2 regions of the Micromonospora sp. NBC_01699 genome follow, and region 1 is predicted to be linked to the other one. Evidence: riboswitches for the same ligand, from Rfam matches in the RefSeq annotation. Region 1 holds a riboswitch; the other holds the start of a gene.
What was found. A riboswitch is a leader RNA that binds a small molecule or an ion and turns the genes downstream of it on or off. The one in region 1 is predicted to bind cobalamin.
Positions count from the first base shown of each region.

Region 1 (7,426 bases):
GGGGAGTGCTCCAGGAACTGGCCCCGGGCGGAGAGGTAACGCTTGGGCGGGCCGATGTGCCCGGTCGCCTCGACGGTGAGCAGGCGCAGTGGATCGGGGGCGATCGGCACTATCCGGTGGATCACCGAGGTCGGGATGATCACGTAGTCGCCGGCGGTCACCCCGAGCACACCGAAGCTCGACTCGATCCGGGCGGCGCCGGACTCGACGTACAGGCACTCGTCGCCGATGGCGTTGCGGTAGAGCGGGGACGGCCGGTCGGCGACCACGTACGAGATGCGTACGTCGTCGTTGGCGAGCAGGTGCTGCCGGCCCAGTACGGGGTCCGCTCCGCCCGCGTCGAGCTTGTGCGTACGCAGGTGGCGGGGCTTGAGTGGCAGGTTCGGCAGCCGGGACCAGGCGGGCGGGGTGAACTCCTGCGCGCCCACGATCGCGGTCGGCGGGTAGCGGTGGTAGAGCAGCGACGAGTCGGAGGAGAAGCCCTCCTGACCCATCAGCTCCTCGGCGTACAGGCTGCCGTCGGGCTGGCGGAACTGGGTGTGGCGTTTACGGGGCAGCTCACCGACGCTGCGGTAGTAAGGCACTTTGACCTCCGCATTTGTCCCATTCAGCGGCCGATGGTGTCCGATAATCGGACGCTGTTGTCCGTTAGTCGTAGCGTCCCGTAAGTTCTCTGTTCGTGTCAACGCAGGTGCCCCGGCTCTTCGCCGGCCTGGTCGACGACGCGGCCGTCTTCCCGCCCGGCAGCGCGTCGCTGGCCGATGCCCTCGTCGCCCACCGGGCGCACCGGACCGCCTGGTACGCCGACCTCGTCGGCCCGCTGCTCGTCCCCGCCTCGGCCCTGACCCAACTGTCCGCCCTGCTGGACCCGGACGAGCGGATCGAGGTCGGCGTCATCGGTGACGTGCCGATCGGCCGGCTGCCCGCCCTGCTGGCCACGGCCGACCCCCGACTGGTGCCCCGGCAGATCGAGGTGGCGGTCGCCAAACGCGGCGAGGACCCGCTGCCCGGCCTGACCGAACTGCTCGCCCTGCCGGCGGAGGAGCCGAGGCCCGAGCCGTACGCCGTCCGGGCCGACCTGCCGACGCCCGAGCTGTACGCCGAGGTCCCGCTGACCTGGGGGCTGCTCGGCGCCCTGGACGGGATCGCGGCGGCGCGGGCGGCCGGCACCCCGATCGCGGCGAAGTTCCGCACCGGTGGGCTCGCCGCCGAACTCTTCCCGAGCCCGGTCGAGCTGGCCGCCGTGATCCGCGCCTGCCGGGACCGGGACCTGCCGTTCAAGCTCACCGCCGGGCTTCACCACGCGCTGCGGCACACCGACCCGGAGACCGGCTTCACCCACCACGGCTTCGTCAACGTACTGGTGGCGACCGCCGCCGCGGCCGAGGACGCCGAGGTGGCCGAGGTCGCCGAACTGCTCGCCAGCGGCGATCCGCTGCGCCTGGTCGAGCCGGCCCGGATCCGGCGCGACCAGGCCCGGCCGCTCTGGCGCGGGTTCGGCTCGTGCAGCATCGACGAACCACTGACCGACCTGGCCCAACTGGGACTGATGAACCACGGGGAGACCGAGTGAGCTGGGTCGAGGGCGCGGCGGGCTCGCCGTACGACGTGCACAACCTGCCGTACGGGGTGTTCGTACGCGGCGACGAGGCGGTGCGGCGGATCGGCGTACGGATCGGGGATCTCGTGCTCGACCTCGACGGCGCGGAGGCGGCCGGGCTGATCCTGGCCGGCGGTGCGCTGCGCGAGCCGTCGCTCAACGAGTTCATGGCGCTCGGGCACGCCCAGTGGGGTGCCGTCCGGCAGCGGATAGTGGAACTGCTGACCGAGCCCGCGCACCGGGCAGCGGTGGCGCCGCTGCTGGTCCCGCTGGCCGAGGTGACCATGGTGCTGCCGTTCGAGGTCGGCGACTACGTCGACTTCTACTCCTCGGAGCAGCACGCGTCGAACGTGGGCCGGATCTTCCGCCCCGGTGAGCCGCCGCTGCTGCCGAACTGGAAACACCTGCCGATCGGCTACCACGGGCGGGCCGGCACCGTTGTCGTCTCCGGTACGCCGATCGTCCGCCCGTGCGGGCAACGCTCCACTCCGGATGGCCCGGTCTACGGCCCCTCGATCCGGCTCGACATCGAGGCCGAGGTCGGTTTCGTGGTGGGACTGCCGTCCGCGCTCGCCGACCGGGTGCCGGTCGAGCAGTTCGCCGAGTACGTCTTCGGGGTCGTGCTGCTCAACGACTGGTCCGCGCGGGACCTGCAAAACTGGGAGTACCGGCCGCTCGGCCCGTTCCTGGGCAAGTCGTTCGCCACCTCGATCTCGCCCTGGGTGGTGCCGCTGGACGCGCTGGCGCACGCCTGGGTGCCGGCGCCGGAGCAGGACCCGCCGGTCCTCGACTACCTGCGCGACGACCCGCATCTCGGTCTCGACCTGCGGTTGGCGGTCGACTGGAACGGCAGCCGGGTGAGCGAGCCGCCGTTCGCCGGCATGTACTGGACCCCGGCCCAGCAGTTGGCCCACCTGACCGTCAACGGCGCCTCGGTGCGCGCCGGTGACCTCTACGCCTCCGGCACCGTCTCCGGTCAGCGGCGTGACCAGGTCGGCTCGTTCCTGGAGCTGAGCTGGGGCGGCAGCGAGCCGCTGACCCTGTCCGACGGAACCACCCGTACCTTCCTCGAAGACGGCGACACCGTCACCATCACCGCCACCGCCCCCGGCCCCAATGGCCGCCCTGTCGCCCTGGGCGAAGTAACCGGCACCATCACCCCCGCCCGCTGACCGTCCCCAGATCGGTCTTCGTGATCATCGAGCGGTTTCGGTTTGTGGTTAAGCGGTTTACCGATCGTGGTGGGCAACCGGTCGCGGGTTGAGTAGCGAGTCGCACAGATTGTGTGAAGTCCTCCCGTCGTACTGAGGCATGTTGCTCTCGGTGATGCGCAGTGCACGCTGTGCCGTGTAAGAATACCGGCTAAAGCACTTTTATGTGCATAAACCAGGGCGAAAGAGGTATAAAATGCAGCTTGATCTCGCGCGCGCTACGTGGCGTAAGAGCACCCGTTCGAACGACCAGGGCTGGTGTGTCGAGGTGGCCGACAACGTGGCCGACGTGATCGGTGTCCGCGACTCGAAGGACATCGCCGGCCCGGTGCTCGCGTTCAACCCGGCAAACTGGTCCGCGTTCGTCGGCGCGGCGCGATCCGGCGCTTTCGACGGCTGATCCAGACCAACCTCAGAGTTTGGCTTCGGGCGGCCCCGCCCAATCCGTGATAGGTCGGGGCCGCCCGCGTGCGTCCGGCACCGGTTGCCGCCCGGCCAAACAAAATCAAAAGCCATTTGGTACGGGGTGAGCCGCACTGCCCGCCGTGATCGGCTCCGGGTTGCGGCTCATCGGGCTCTCATCCGTGCTCTCGCCCGCTCCAACAGGGCGTTCGCTCGGGCGAGGACTCATATCTACCGCCTCGGCCATTCGGGCCCACGGTTCACCTCGGTACGACGGTCGGGAGGGCTGGCGGCGCCGCTGTTCCTCTCGGGGTACTCGTCGGCTCCGCGAACACGAGGCGCGGATGCCACAGGTGGACGCCGACCGAGCGCTGGAGTGGTCGGTCACGAAGCCGTGGCGCTTCGAGAGCGGCGAACTGCCCGCCCGTACGGTCGACGTGAAGGCCATGTGCGACCTGTACGGCGCCGACGAGCAGACCACCACCGCCCTGACCGCCATCGCCCCGCACACCAAGTCCAAGGGCTGGTGGCACGACCACGCGGACATCCCACCCTGGTTCGAGCTGTTCATCGGTCTCGAAGAGGCCGCGAGCAAGCTCCGCGAGTACCGGTTCAGGTTGCCGTCGGTGAGCCCGAGCTCGTCCCGGAGCTGCGCCAGCGGTCCTGGTGGATCGCCGCCGACAGCGGTCGGCGCCGCCGCCAGCCGTGTCGTTCCAGGTCGGGAGTCTGCTCGAAGTGGGTCACCGGGCCCAGGCAGAGCCAGGCGACCGGACGGATGGAGGCCGGGATGCCGAGCAGGTCACGCAGGAACGGCTCCCGGTAGAACGACACCCAGCCGACCCCGAGTCGCTCGGCGCTGGCCGCCAGCCAGAGGTTCTGGATCGCCAGGCAGACCGAGTAGAGACCGGCGTCGGCGATCGCGTGCCGGCCGAGCACCGACGGGCCACCCCGCTCCGGGTCGTAGGTGACGACGATCGACAGGGTCGACTCGCGTACGCCGTCGATTTTTATCCCCGCGAACCGCCGCGCGGCGTCGCCGTCCAGGGTGGCCGCGAAGTTGTCCCGCTCCCGCTCGACGTGCCGGTGGAACTCCTGCCGCAGGTCCGGATCCCGGACCAGGACGAAGTCCCAGGGCTGGGAGAGCCCGACGCTCGGCGCCGCGTGCGCCGCCGCCAGTACGCGCTGTAGCACCTCGTCATCGATCGGCGCCCCGGTGAACTGGCCGCGTACGTCCCGGCGACGGTGGATGACCCGGTAGAGATCCGTGTCCAAGGCAGGCTCCCGCTGCGCTCGTGCCCCGAGAACGGGGCTGATGAACGCGAGGCCGGTCTTCGGACTCCCGGATCTGCGCTGGTCACCCGCCTTCCCAGCCCTGTTCGGGCCAGTGGCCGCGTCTGGTACGCGTGGGTGGCAGCTCCCCGGTCACCGCGGCGGGCCCGTGCCGGATTCACACCGGCTTCCCGATTCTCCCCGCTCGCGCGGGGCACCTCGCAACGTTTGTGCCAGTGCGCACCCTAACGGGATCGGCTCCGGGGCGGGTCCGGCCGTCGCCCGGGTCACGTTCTCGTCGCCTTCCGCGAATGTTCGCGTGGATGGTCGGTCACCCACCGTACGGTGAGGGTTGGGGAGGTGTGATGGCGACGGTAGCGGTGACCCGGCTGGTGCAGGCGTCCGCCGACGAGCTGTGGCGGGTCTTCACCGACCTGCCGGGCCGGTCCGACTGGCTCTCCACCATCAGCGGGATCGAGGTGCTGACCGCCGGTCCGACGCGGGTCGGCACGGTCTGGCGGGAGAGTCACCGCCTGCCGGACGGCACCGAGCTGATCGAGGAGTTCCGGGTGGACGAGGCCAGTCCGCCGCATCGGCTCACGGTCAGCTCGTCCGGCGTCGGCGTGAACTACCGGACCGCGTACTCCTTCACACCGGTCGAGGGGCGGCGTCGTCGGCGCGGCGGCTGGACGGCGGTGAGCGTGGTCCAGGAGGGCGCGGTCACCGCACCGTACGGGCGACTGCTCGCGTTGGTGTTCGGCGGGCTGGCCGCCCGTACCGTCGAGGGCGCGTTGCGTCGTGACCTGGCCGACCTGGCCGCCGTGGTCACCCCGCTCGACCCCGAACACCCGGGTGGCCGGGCCGCCGCCTGACCTGACGGGTGCCGGTCCGGGGCGGCTGGGTAGGGTGCCCGGCGGAGGTGCTGGATGCGATCGCGGGGCCGGAGGGTGGGTCGACGCCGGCCGGCAGTGGTCGTGATCGCGGCCGTGCTGGTCGTGGCGGCGGTCGCGGTGATCACGTACCGGGTGCTCGCTCCGGCCGAGGTGCTCACCCCCGCCCGCGCGGACTATCCGGCTCCGGTGAGCGCGGCGACCGGGGTGGTCGGCACCCTCGCCTCCGCCCCGCTGATCGTCGACCGTCGGCTGCGGATCTACGCCACCACCCGCCAGGTCCGCGCCGACGCGCCGGTGGACGCCCGGACCCGGCGTACCCCGTACTGGTCGTTCCGACGCTGGCCGGCCGAGCTGATCGGCGTCGTGGCCGGCGGAACCACCGTGGTCAGCCGGTGGTCGGACGGCGACCTGGTCGCGCTGGACGCGCGTACCGGCCGGATCAGGTGGCGGGCCGACGGCCCACCCCCGGGACACGGGTACGACGGGCGGCGCACCGGGGCCAGCACGAACTACACCCCCGCCGGACTGATCCCGGCCACCGGACGCGGCGGGCGGACCGTACTGGTGCTGATCGGCGGGTCGGGACTGCGCGGCCTCGACCTGACCGACGGGCGCGAGCTGTGGCGGGTCGACATCGACGGCTCCTGCCGGGCCGGTGCGCTCACCACCACCGCCGGCCAGCTCGTCACCGTCGACGCCTGCGCATCTCCGCAGGTGGCGGAGTTCCACGACGTGGAGACCGGCCGGCTGGTCAACCGGTGGCGGCCGGAGGACGCCGGACCCGAGCTGGGTCTGGTGCCCATCGGCTGCGGCAACGGCGCCTCGAACTGCCCGGCGATGCGTACGACCAGCGGCGGCAACAGCCGTGGTTGGCTGGTGGACCGGGGCGAGCCGGCGCCGATTCCGGTGCTCGACGCGGCCGAGGTGGTGCTCGACGGCGACGTGGCGCTGACGCCGAGCGGCAACGAGCTGGTGGCGCGTTCGGTGCGGTCCGGGGCGGAGTTGTGGCGGCGGACCGGGCCGGTGCCGGCGCGGATAGTGGCCGTACAGCCGGGGCGGGTGCACCTGCTCACCGACGCACACGAGCTGATCACCCTCGACGCGACGACCGGGGCGCAGAGGTCGAGTTTCCCGCTGGTCGCGGGCGACGAGGTGGTGCCCTGGCGACCCGGTTTCGCGTACGCCTCGGACGGGTTCGTCGCGATCGAGCGGGTGGCGCGGGCGGCGCCATCGGACGCCGCCGACGCGCAGTTCTACGCCGCTGGGCAGCCGGTCATCCTCGCCGCCACCTGAGTTCCCGGCCCGGAACACCCGGGAAGGCAGGAGCACCACCGAGGCGCCCGGCCGGGCGGTTTCCCGGCAGTGGGGCCGGAGGGCTTCCAACAGGTGATAGTTGCCGCATTCTGCTCTTATCCGGACAGAAGCGCAAGTATCGTCCGATACGCGGTCGGATATCGGCTGCCACCGGTCGCCGGTGAACCTTCCCGAAAGTGAGAACGCTTCATGCGTCGCGTACGTACCTGGGCGATCGTCGCCGTTGCCTCCGCGGGCCTGGCGCTGACCACGCTGCCGGCCCTCGCGGCCCCCACGGACAGCACCGTGGTCACCTTCAACGTCGTCGGCGCCGGCCTGGACATCACCGCACCGGAGACCGCACATCTCGGCAGCGGCCTGCCCGGCGACGACATCGCCGGCTCGATCGGCACCGTACGCGTGGTCGACGAGCGCGGATCCGGCAACGCCTCCTGGGTCGCCACGGTCACCTCAACCCACTTCGAGACCGGCGGCGGGTCCCCGACCGAGCGGGTCCTGGCCAGCCAGGTCGACTACTGGTCCGGACCGGGCGCCGAGCAGGTCGGCACCGGAAGCTTCGTACCCGGACAGCTCACCGCAGCCAACGCCCAACCGCTCGACACGGTCGTGCCGCTCACCGCGTTCACCCACAGTGGTGGCACCGGCGTGAACAGCGTGGCCTGGTCGCCAACCCTCATCGTGCACGTGCCGCTCGCCGCGGAGGTGGGTCTCTACACCGGGACGGTGACACATTCGGT
Region 1 is NZ_CP109199.1:7,672,916-7,680,341, reverse strand. Features, by position in the region: gene OG792_RS31700 (homogentisate 1,2-dioxygenase) at 1-584, opposite strand, end outside; gene OG792_RS31695 (hypothetical protein) at 680-1,573, shown strand; gene fahA (fumarylacetoacetase) at 1,570-2,772, shown strand; gene OG792_RS31685 (DUF397 domain-containing protein) at 3,008-3,211, shown strand; partial or broken gene OG792_RS31680 (helix-turn-helix domain-containing protein) at 3,357-3,686, shown strand; gene bluB (5,6-dimethylbenzimidazole synthase) at 3,826-4,485, opposite strand; cobalamin riboswitch at 4,519-4,719, opposite strand; gene OG792_RS31670 (SRPBCC family protein) at 4,848-5,354, shown strand; gene OG792_RS31665 (outer membrane protein assembly factor BamB family protein) at 5,457-6,668, shown strand; gene OG792_RS31660 (hypothetical protein) at 6,879-7,426, shown strand, end outside.

Region 2 (7,426 bases), 3.7 Mb from region 1:
GTTCGCGGCGCGGATCATGTGCCGGGCCCACCACGGTATGGACATCAGGCCGTGTGCGACCCGGCTGGAGATCAGGTGTGCGCGGTAGGTGCGCCGGAACCAGGTTTCGAACTCGGCCAACGCCCGCGCCTGCTCGACCGCCCCGGACAGGTTCGCGGGCAGCCGGGTGACCAACTCGTACGCGGCGTTCATGCCGTAGACGATGCCCTCCCCGCTGAGCGGATTGATCATCGATCCGGCGTCACCGATCAGCGCCGCCCGCTCGTGCGCCAGCCGGGGTATCGGTCGCGCCAGTGGCAGGTGGTGGGCCCGGTGGGCGTACAGGTCACCGAGTTCGATGCCGCGCTGCCGGCACGAGTCGGCGAACCGGTCGAGGACCCGGCGCAGGTCCAGTGACCGGCGACGCAGTTCGGAGACCATGATGCCCACGCCGACGTTCACCGTGCCCTTCCCGTTGGGAAAGACCCAGCCGTACGCGGGCAGCATCTCCTTCGACCACTCGAAAATCATGCGCTGGCCGAGCGGCCCGTCGGGGTCGAAGGCGTCGCTGTCGGCGTAGGCGCGCATCGCGATGGCGGTGCTCCGGCCGCTCGGCCGCCCGGCACCGAGCTGCCGACGCAGCACCGAGTACGCGCCGTCCGCACCGATCACCAGTCCCGCCTCCAACCGGTGCTCGGTGCCGGCCCGCCGGACCGACACCCAGCGGCGGTCGTCGGCCAGGCCGGTCGCCGTCACCTTGTGCCCGCTCAGGTCCACCGCCCCGGCGTTCAGCGCCGCCAGCCGTAGCCGCTGGTCGAAGTCGGCGCGCGGCACCACGTACCCCTCGGTCGACATCCCGTCCAGGCCGGTCAGCGCGGCGTTCAGCTCCACGCCGGCCGGGCCGTAGACGGTCAGCGACGCGGCCGGGGTCTCGCCGGCCAGGATGTGGTCGAGATCGAGCCGGCGCAGCAACTGGGCCACGCCCGGTCCCAGCCCGTCACCGCAGGGCTTGTCCCGGGGAAAGGTGCGCTGGTCGACCAGGGCGACGCGCCACCCGCGACGGGCGGCCACGATCGCGGCGGTGGCGCCGGCCGGGCCGGATCCGGCCACCACGACATCGAACCGGAGTGGGCCCATGCGCTCATATTGCCAGGCGTGATCGCTCCACTACGGAAGTCGGGAGCGGTCGGGCTCGGCACCGATCGCCAAACCTCTCGAAGCGGGCGGTCACCGATCCCGCCGGCTCCGTCGGTCGACCGGCGAGCCGGCGATCAGGCCGGGTAGCGGCGGGGCGTGAAGACCACCGGACCGGCGAAACCCCGCTCCACCACCCGAGTGCCGGACGAGCCGACCAGCAGCAGCGTACGCATGTCGACCTCGGCCGGGTCGAGGTCGGCGAGCCGGACCACGCGTACGCGTTCACCCGTTCCGCCGACGTCCCGCCCGAGCACCACCGGGGTCTCCGGTGACCGGTGCGCCAGCAGCAGTTCCTTAGCCGCCGCCACCTGCCAGGTACGACTCTTCGACCCCGGGTTGTAGATCGCGATCACCAGGTCGGCCTCGGCGGCGGCGGTCAACCGCTTCGCGATGATCTCCCACGGCTTGAGCCGGTCCGACAGCGACAGCACGCAGTAGTCGTGCCCGAGCGGGGCGCCGACCCGGCTCGCCACCGCGTGGGCGGCGGTCAGCCCCGGCAGCACCCGTACCGGAATGTCCGTCCACTTCGGTTCGGAGGCCACCTCCAGGACGGCGGCGGCCATCGCGAAGACACCGGGGTCGCCGGACGACACCACCGCCACCCGCCGGCCGCGTCGGGCCAGGTCCAGGGCGAACTCGGCCCGTTCCGCCTCCACCCGGTTGTCCGAGGCGTGCCGGCGCTGGCGCGGGTTGGCCGGCACCCGGTCCAGGTACGGCCCGTAGCCGACCAGGTCGTCGGCAACGGCCAACGCGTCCTGCGCCTGCGGGGTGCACCACTCGCGTCCCGCCGGACCGAGCCCGATCACGACGACCTCACCCATCCCCGCCGCGACCGGCTCGGGACCACCGATCGACTCGGGGACAGCCACCGGCTCGGGGACGGCCGGGGGAGTCACCGCACCCGCCAGCTCGGCGCGGGTACGTTCGTGCACCCGGCTCGGCAGCAACGCCAGCGAGAAGTACGGCACCGTCGCCGGATCCACCTCGGCGAGTCTGGCCGACTGCTGCCGATCGGTGGTGGCGCGTTCGACGTACCAGGTCTCGTCCAGCCGGCCCGCCTGCGCGAGCGCCGCGCGGACGTTGCCGAAGGTGCGGCCCAGCTTCATGATCGCCGCCGAGTCGGTGGCCGCCAGCCGCTCCGCCAGGATCTCCGTCGGCAGGGTCCCCGGCAGCACGGTCAGGATCTCGTCCCGCTCGACCAGCGGACGCCCGAGTACGGCGGCAGCCGCGCTGACCGACGTCACGCCCGGCACCACCTCGGTCGGGTAGCGACCGGCGAGCCGCTTGTGCATGTGCATGTACGAGCCGTAGAAGAACGGGTCGCCCTCGCAGAGCACCACCACGTCCCGCCCGGCGTCCAGGTGTGCGGCGAGCCGGGCCGCGCTCGCCGCGTAGAACTCCTCGATCTCGGCCCGGTAGCCGTCCGGGTGCTCCGGCTTCTCCGTGGTGACCGGGTAGGTCAGCGCCTCCTCGATCTGCCCGTCCCGCAGGTACGGTTCCGCGATCGTCCGGGCCACACTGCGCCCGTGCCGCGCGCTGTGGTACGCGACCACGTCGGCCCGCTCGACCAGCCGGGCGGCCTTCACCGTCACCAGCTCCGGGTCACCCGGTCCGAGCCCCACCCCGTACAGCCGGCCGGTGTTCCGGCCCGGTCCGGGCGCGTCGCCGTCGAGGGCCGGGCCCGTCTCGTTCACCGGCACACCGTCCACGTTGGTCACTCTCTCTCGCTGGCGATGGCGTTGATCGCCGCCGCGGTCATCGCGCTGCCGCCGCGCCGCCCGTGCACGACCAGGTACTCCAGCCCACCCGGATGCGCGGCGAGCGCCTGCTTGGACTCGGCCGCGCCGATGAAACCGACCGGGATGCCGAGCACCGCCGCCGGCCGCCCGGCACCCGCCTCGACCATCTCCAGCAGGCGGAACAGGGCGGTCGGCGCGTTGCCCACGGCGACCACCGCGCCGTCGAGCCGATCGCCCCACAGGTCCAGCGCGGCGGCGCTGCGGGTGGTGCCGAGTTGCGCCGCCAGGGCCGGCACCCGAGGATCGCGCAGGGTGCAGATCACCTCGTTGTCGGCGGGCAGCCGGGTCCGGGTGACCCCGGCGGCGACCATCTCGGCGTCACAGAGGATCGGCGCCCCGGCGCGCAGCGCCGCCCGCGCCGCCGACACCACGCCGGGGGAGTGGGCGACGTCCGCCGGCAGGTCGACCATGCCGCAGGCATGGATCATGCGTACGGCCACCGTCGCGACGTCGTCGGGCAGGCCCGACAGGTCAGCCTCGGCGCGGATAGTGGCGAACGACCGGCGGTAGATCTCCGCACCGTCGCGGACGTAGTCGATCACGTACCCCTCCGTGCCGCCGCGATCGTGGCGGCGGTCTCGTCCAGCGTCGCCGACCGCGAGCGCGGTCGACCGTCCAGGCTGACCTGGTAACCCTCGATGGTGGCCAGCACCTCGACATGCCGGTCCGTCGGCCGGCCGCAGCGCCGCTCGCAACCGACCCAGTGCACCGGCAGTCCGGTCGGCCCCGACGGCGCGGCGGCGTGCACCACCGTCGCGTCGGTCCGTACGTTCGCGAGCGCCTTCGCGCAGCCGGGCGACCCGGCGCAGCCGGTCACGCCGACCCAACCGGCGGCGGCATCGGCCACCAGACCCGCGGCGGCCAGTGTCGCCAGCCGGCGCCCAGCCTCGCCGGTGTCCAGATCGGGTACGACAACGGTGCGCCACGGAGTGATGTTGATCTCGTCGCCGCCCGCCCCGGCGGCCGCCGCCAACGCGATGAGCTGGGTGTCGGTGAGTCGACCGAGCGGCACCACCGCCGCGAGCGCGACCCGCCCGTCGAGCTGGTCCACCAACCCGACCGGCGCCCGGTTCGGCGTCTCGGGGATGTCGGCGGGCACGGGGGCGACCATCGGCAGGTCCAGCGCCGCGTGCAACCGGGCGGTGATGGTGCGTACGCCGTTGTCGAGTTCTGCCAGCCGCCAGGCGGTGCTGTGCTGGGCGGTGGACTCGGTGAGGAAGGCGCGGGCGGCGAGCAGGGCGGTCGACGCGGCGGCCGCCGGCGGTACGCGTACCCCCGTGTCGGTGCCGGCCAGCAGCACCGCCACCGCCCCGCCCGGTACGGCGAGCAGCCCGACGTCCGCGCCGAAGCCGGTCACGTCGCCCCGCCCGTCGTCGACGGTGAACAGGAACCGGCCCGGCAACCCGGCCAGCACCGGATCCGCGCAGAGCCCCTCGTCCAGCTCATCGACCAGCGCCCGGACGTCGAGCAGCCCCCCACCGATCCGACCACTGAGTACGGAAGCGATCACGTTGCGTACGCGTTCGTGGCTCTCTGACGGCAACAGCCCGGCCGCGTACAACCGGGCGGCCAGGTCCCGCTCGGTGCCCGCCCGCAGGCCACGCAGCTGCACGTTGCCGCGCGAGGTCAACTCCAGGGCGCCGTCACCCAGATCGAGCGCGGCGGCGGTCAGCGCGACGAGCTGTTCGGTGTGCAACCGCCCACCGGGCACCCGCACCCGAGCCAGGTTCCCGTCGGCGGCGACATGTACGCGCAGTGTCCCCGGACAGGCGTCCGGTGCCGACCGCCCTCGTGGTGACCACACCCGGCGGATACTACGGCCTGCGTGGGCCCACCCCGGCGGCACGCCGACCGGCACACCAGCACCCCTGGCGGGAGCGGCTTGACGAACCGGGGTCCGAGTCGTGAGAGTGAGAACCGCTGAACGCGGCGACAGGTGGAGGAAGCCGGTGAGATCCCGGCGCGGTCCCGCCACTGTTACCGGGGAGCGGACCCCGACACGGTCACGGCCCACACGGGCGGGAAGACCGGGGCGAGCGACGATCCGGGAGCCAGGAGACTCCGGGTCACCGCGCGGCGTGGAGCGGACCCGTCCGGGCCCGCCCCGAGCCGCAACCGACGAACCCGGGGCGCGGACCCCGAGGGAGGAACCACCATGTCACGCCACGCCCTGCGCGGTGCCCGATGATCCTGCTCCTCTCCACCTCGGACACCGACCTGCTCAGCGGCAGGGCAAGTGGCGCCGACTTCCGGCTGGCGAACCCGGCCCGCACCTCGGTCGAGGACCTGCCCGCCCTGCTCGACGGCGTCGACCTGGTGGTCGTACGCATCCTCGGCGGCTACCGCGCCTGGGAGGAGGGGCTGGACTCGCTGCTGGCCGGGGCGCTGCCGGTCGTACTCCTCGGTGGTGAACAGGCACCGGACGCGGAGCTGATGCGCCGCTCGACCGTGCCCGCCGGGGTGGCCGCGGAAGCCCACGCCTACCTCGCGCACGGTGGACCGGCGAACCTCACCGAGCTGCACCGGTTCCTCTCCGACACGGTCCTGCTCACCGGCTACGGCTTCGCCCCGCCGGTGCCGACCCCGGAGTGGGGCCGGCTGGAGCGCGAGGAGCGCAACACCGCCGGGCCGGTGATCGGGGTGCTCTACTACCGGGCCCATCACGTCGCCGGCAACACCGCCTTTGTCGAGACGCTCTGCGCCGCGATCGAGGACACCGGTGGCCGACCGCTGCCGATCTACTGCGCCTCGCTGCGCAGCCCCGCAGCCGCCCTGTTGGAGACCCTCGGCGAGGCCGACGCGCTGGTCGTGACCGTGCTCGCCGCCGGTGGCACCCGCCCCGCCGAGGCCGGTGCCGGCGGTGACGACGAAGCCTGGGACGTCGGCGCGCTCGCCGCCCTCGACGTGCCGATCCTCCAGGGGCTCTGCCTCACCAGCAGCCGCGCCGTCTGGGCCGACAACGACGACGGCCTCTCCCCGCTGGACACCGCCACCCAGGTCGCCATCCCCGAGTTCGACGGCCGGATCATCACCGTGCCGTTCTCGTTCAAGGAGATCGACTCCGACGGGCTGACCGTCTACGTCGCCGACCCCGAGCGGTCCGCGCGGGTCGCCGGCATCGCGGTCCGGCACGGCTCGCTGCGGCACACCCCGAAGGCCGAGCGTCGGATCGTGCTGATGCTGTCGGCGTACCCGACCAAGCACGCCCGGATCGGCAACGCGGTCGGCCTCGACACGCCGGCCAGCGTCGTCCGGCTGCTCACCGCCATGCGCGAGCAGGGGTACGACATCGGCCCGACCGACGGCCCGGACGCGTTCCCCGGAGTGGCCGCCGGTGACGGCGACGCCCTGGTGCACGCACTGATCGCCGCCGGTGGCCAGGACCTCAACTGGCTCACCGAGCAACAGCTCGAAGCCAACCCGATCCGGATCCCGGCCAGCCGCTACCGCACCTGGTACGACACCCTCCCGGCGCAGCTGCGCGAGGGCATGGAACGGCACTGGGGACCGCCGCCCGGTGAGCTGTTCGTGGACACCTCCCGCGACCCCGAGGGTGAGATCGTGCTCGCCGCGCTGCGGGCCGGCAACACCGTCGTCATGGTCCAGCCGCCGCGCGGCTTCGGGGAGAACCCGGTCGCCATCTACCACGATCCGGACCTGCCGCCGAGCCACCACTACCTGGCCGCGTACCGGTGGCTGGCCGACGAGTTCGGCGCGCACGCGATGGTGCACGTCGGCAAGCACGGCAACCTGGAGTGGCTGCCCGGCAAGACCCTCGGCATGTCCGCCGCCTGCGGCTCCGACGCCGCCCTCGGCGACCTGCCGCTGATCTACCCGTTCCTGGTCAACGACCCCGGTGAGGGCACCCAGGCCAAGCGGCGGGCGCACGCCACCCTGGTCGACCACCTGATCCCGCCGATGGCCCGCGCCGACAGCTACGGCGACATCGCCCGGCTGGAACAGCTCCTGGACGAACACTCGAACATCGCCGCGCTCGACCCGGCGAAGCTGCCGGCGATCCGGGCCCAGATCTGGACCCTGATCCAGGCCGCCAAGCTCGACCACGACCTCGGCCTGTCCGACCGCCCGCACGACGCCGAGTTCGACGAGTTCATCCTGCACGTCGACGGCTGGCTCTGCGAGGTCAAGGACGTACAGATCCGCGACGGGCTGCACGTGCTCGGGGTGGCGCCGAGCGGACAGAACCGGGTCGACCTGGTGCTGGCCATGCTCCGGGCCCGGCAGATGTGGGCCGGTCAGGTCGCCGCCCTGCCCGGCCTGCGCGAAGCGCTCGGGCTGACCGAGGACGGCACCGCCGCCCGCGTCGAGGTGGACCGGATCGAGGAGACCGCCCGCGCGCTGGTGCTGGCGATGGAGGAACGGGACTGGGCGACCGGGGTCGCGGCGCAGGTGTGCGAGCGGGTGCTCGGCGACTCGGTGGCCGACCACGC
Region 2 is NZ_CP109199.1:3,045,434-3,052,859, forward strand. Features, by position in the region: gene OG792_RS13600 (NAD(P)/FAD-dependent oxidoreductase) at 1-1,116, opposite strand, end outside; gene OG792_RS13605 (precorrin-2 C(20)-methyltransferase) at 1,251-2,807, opposite strand; gene OG792_RS13610 (precorrin-8X methylmutase) at 2,891-3,514, opposite strand; gene cobG (precorrin-3B synthase) at 3,514-4,779, opposite strand; cobalamin riboswitch at 4,916-5,036, shown strand; gene cobN (cobaltochelatase subunit CobN) at 5,160-7,426, shown strand, end outside.
Region 2: another riboswitch for cobalamin. It lies ahead of cobN (cobaltochelatase subunit CobN); the one in region 1 lies ahead of bluB (5,6-dimethylbenzimidazole synthase).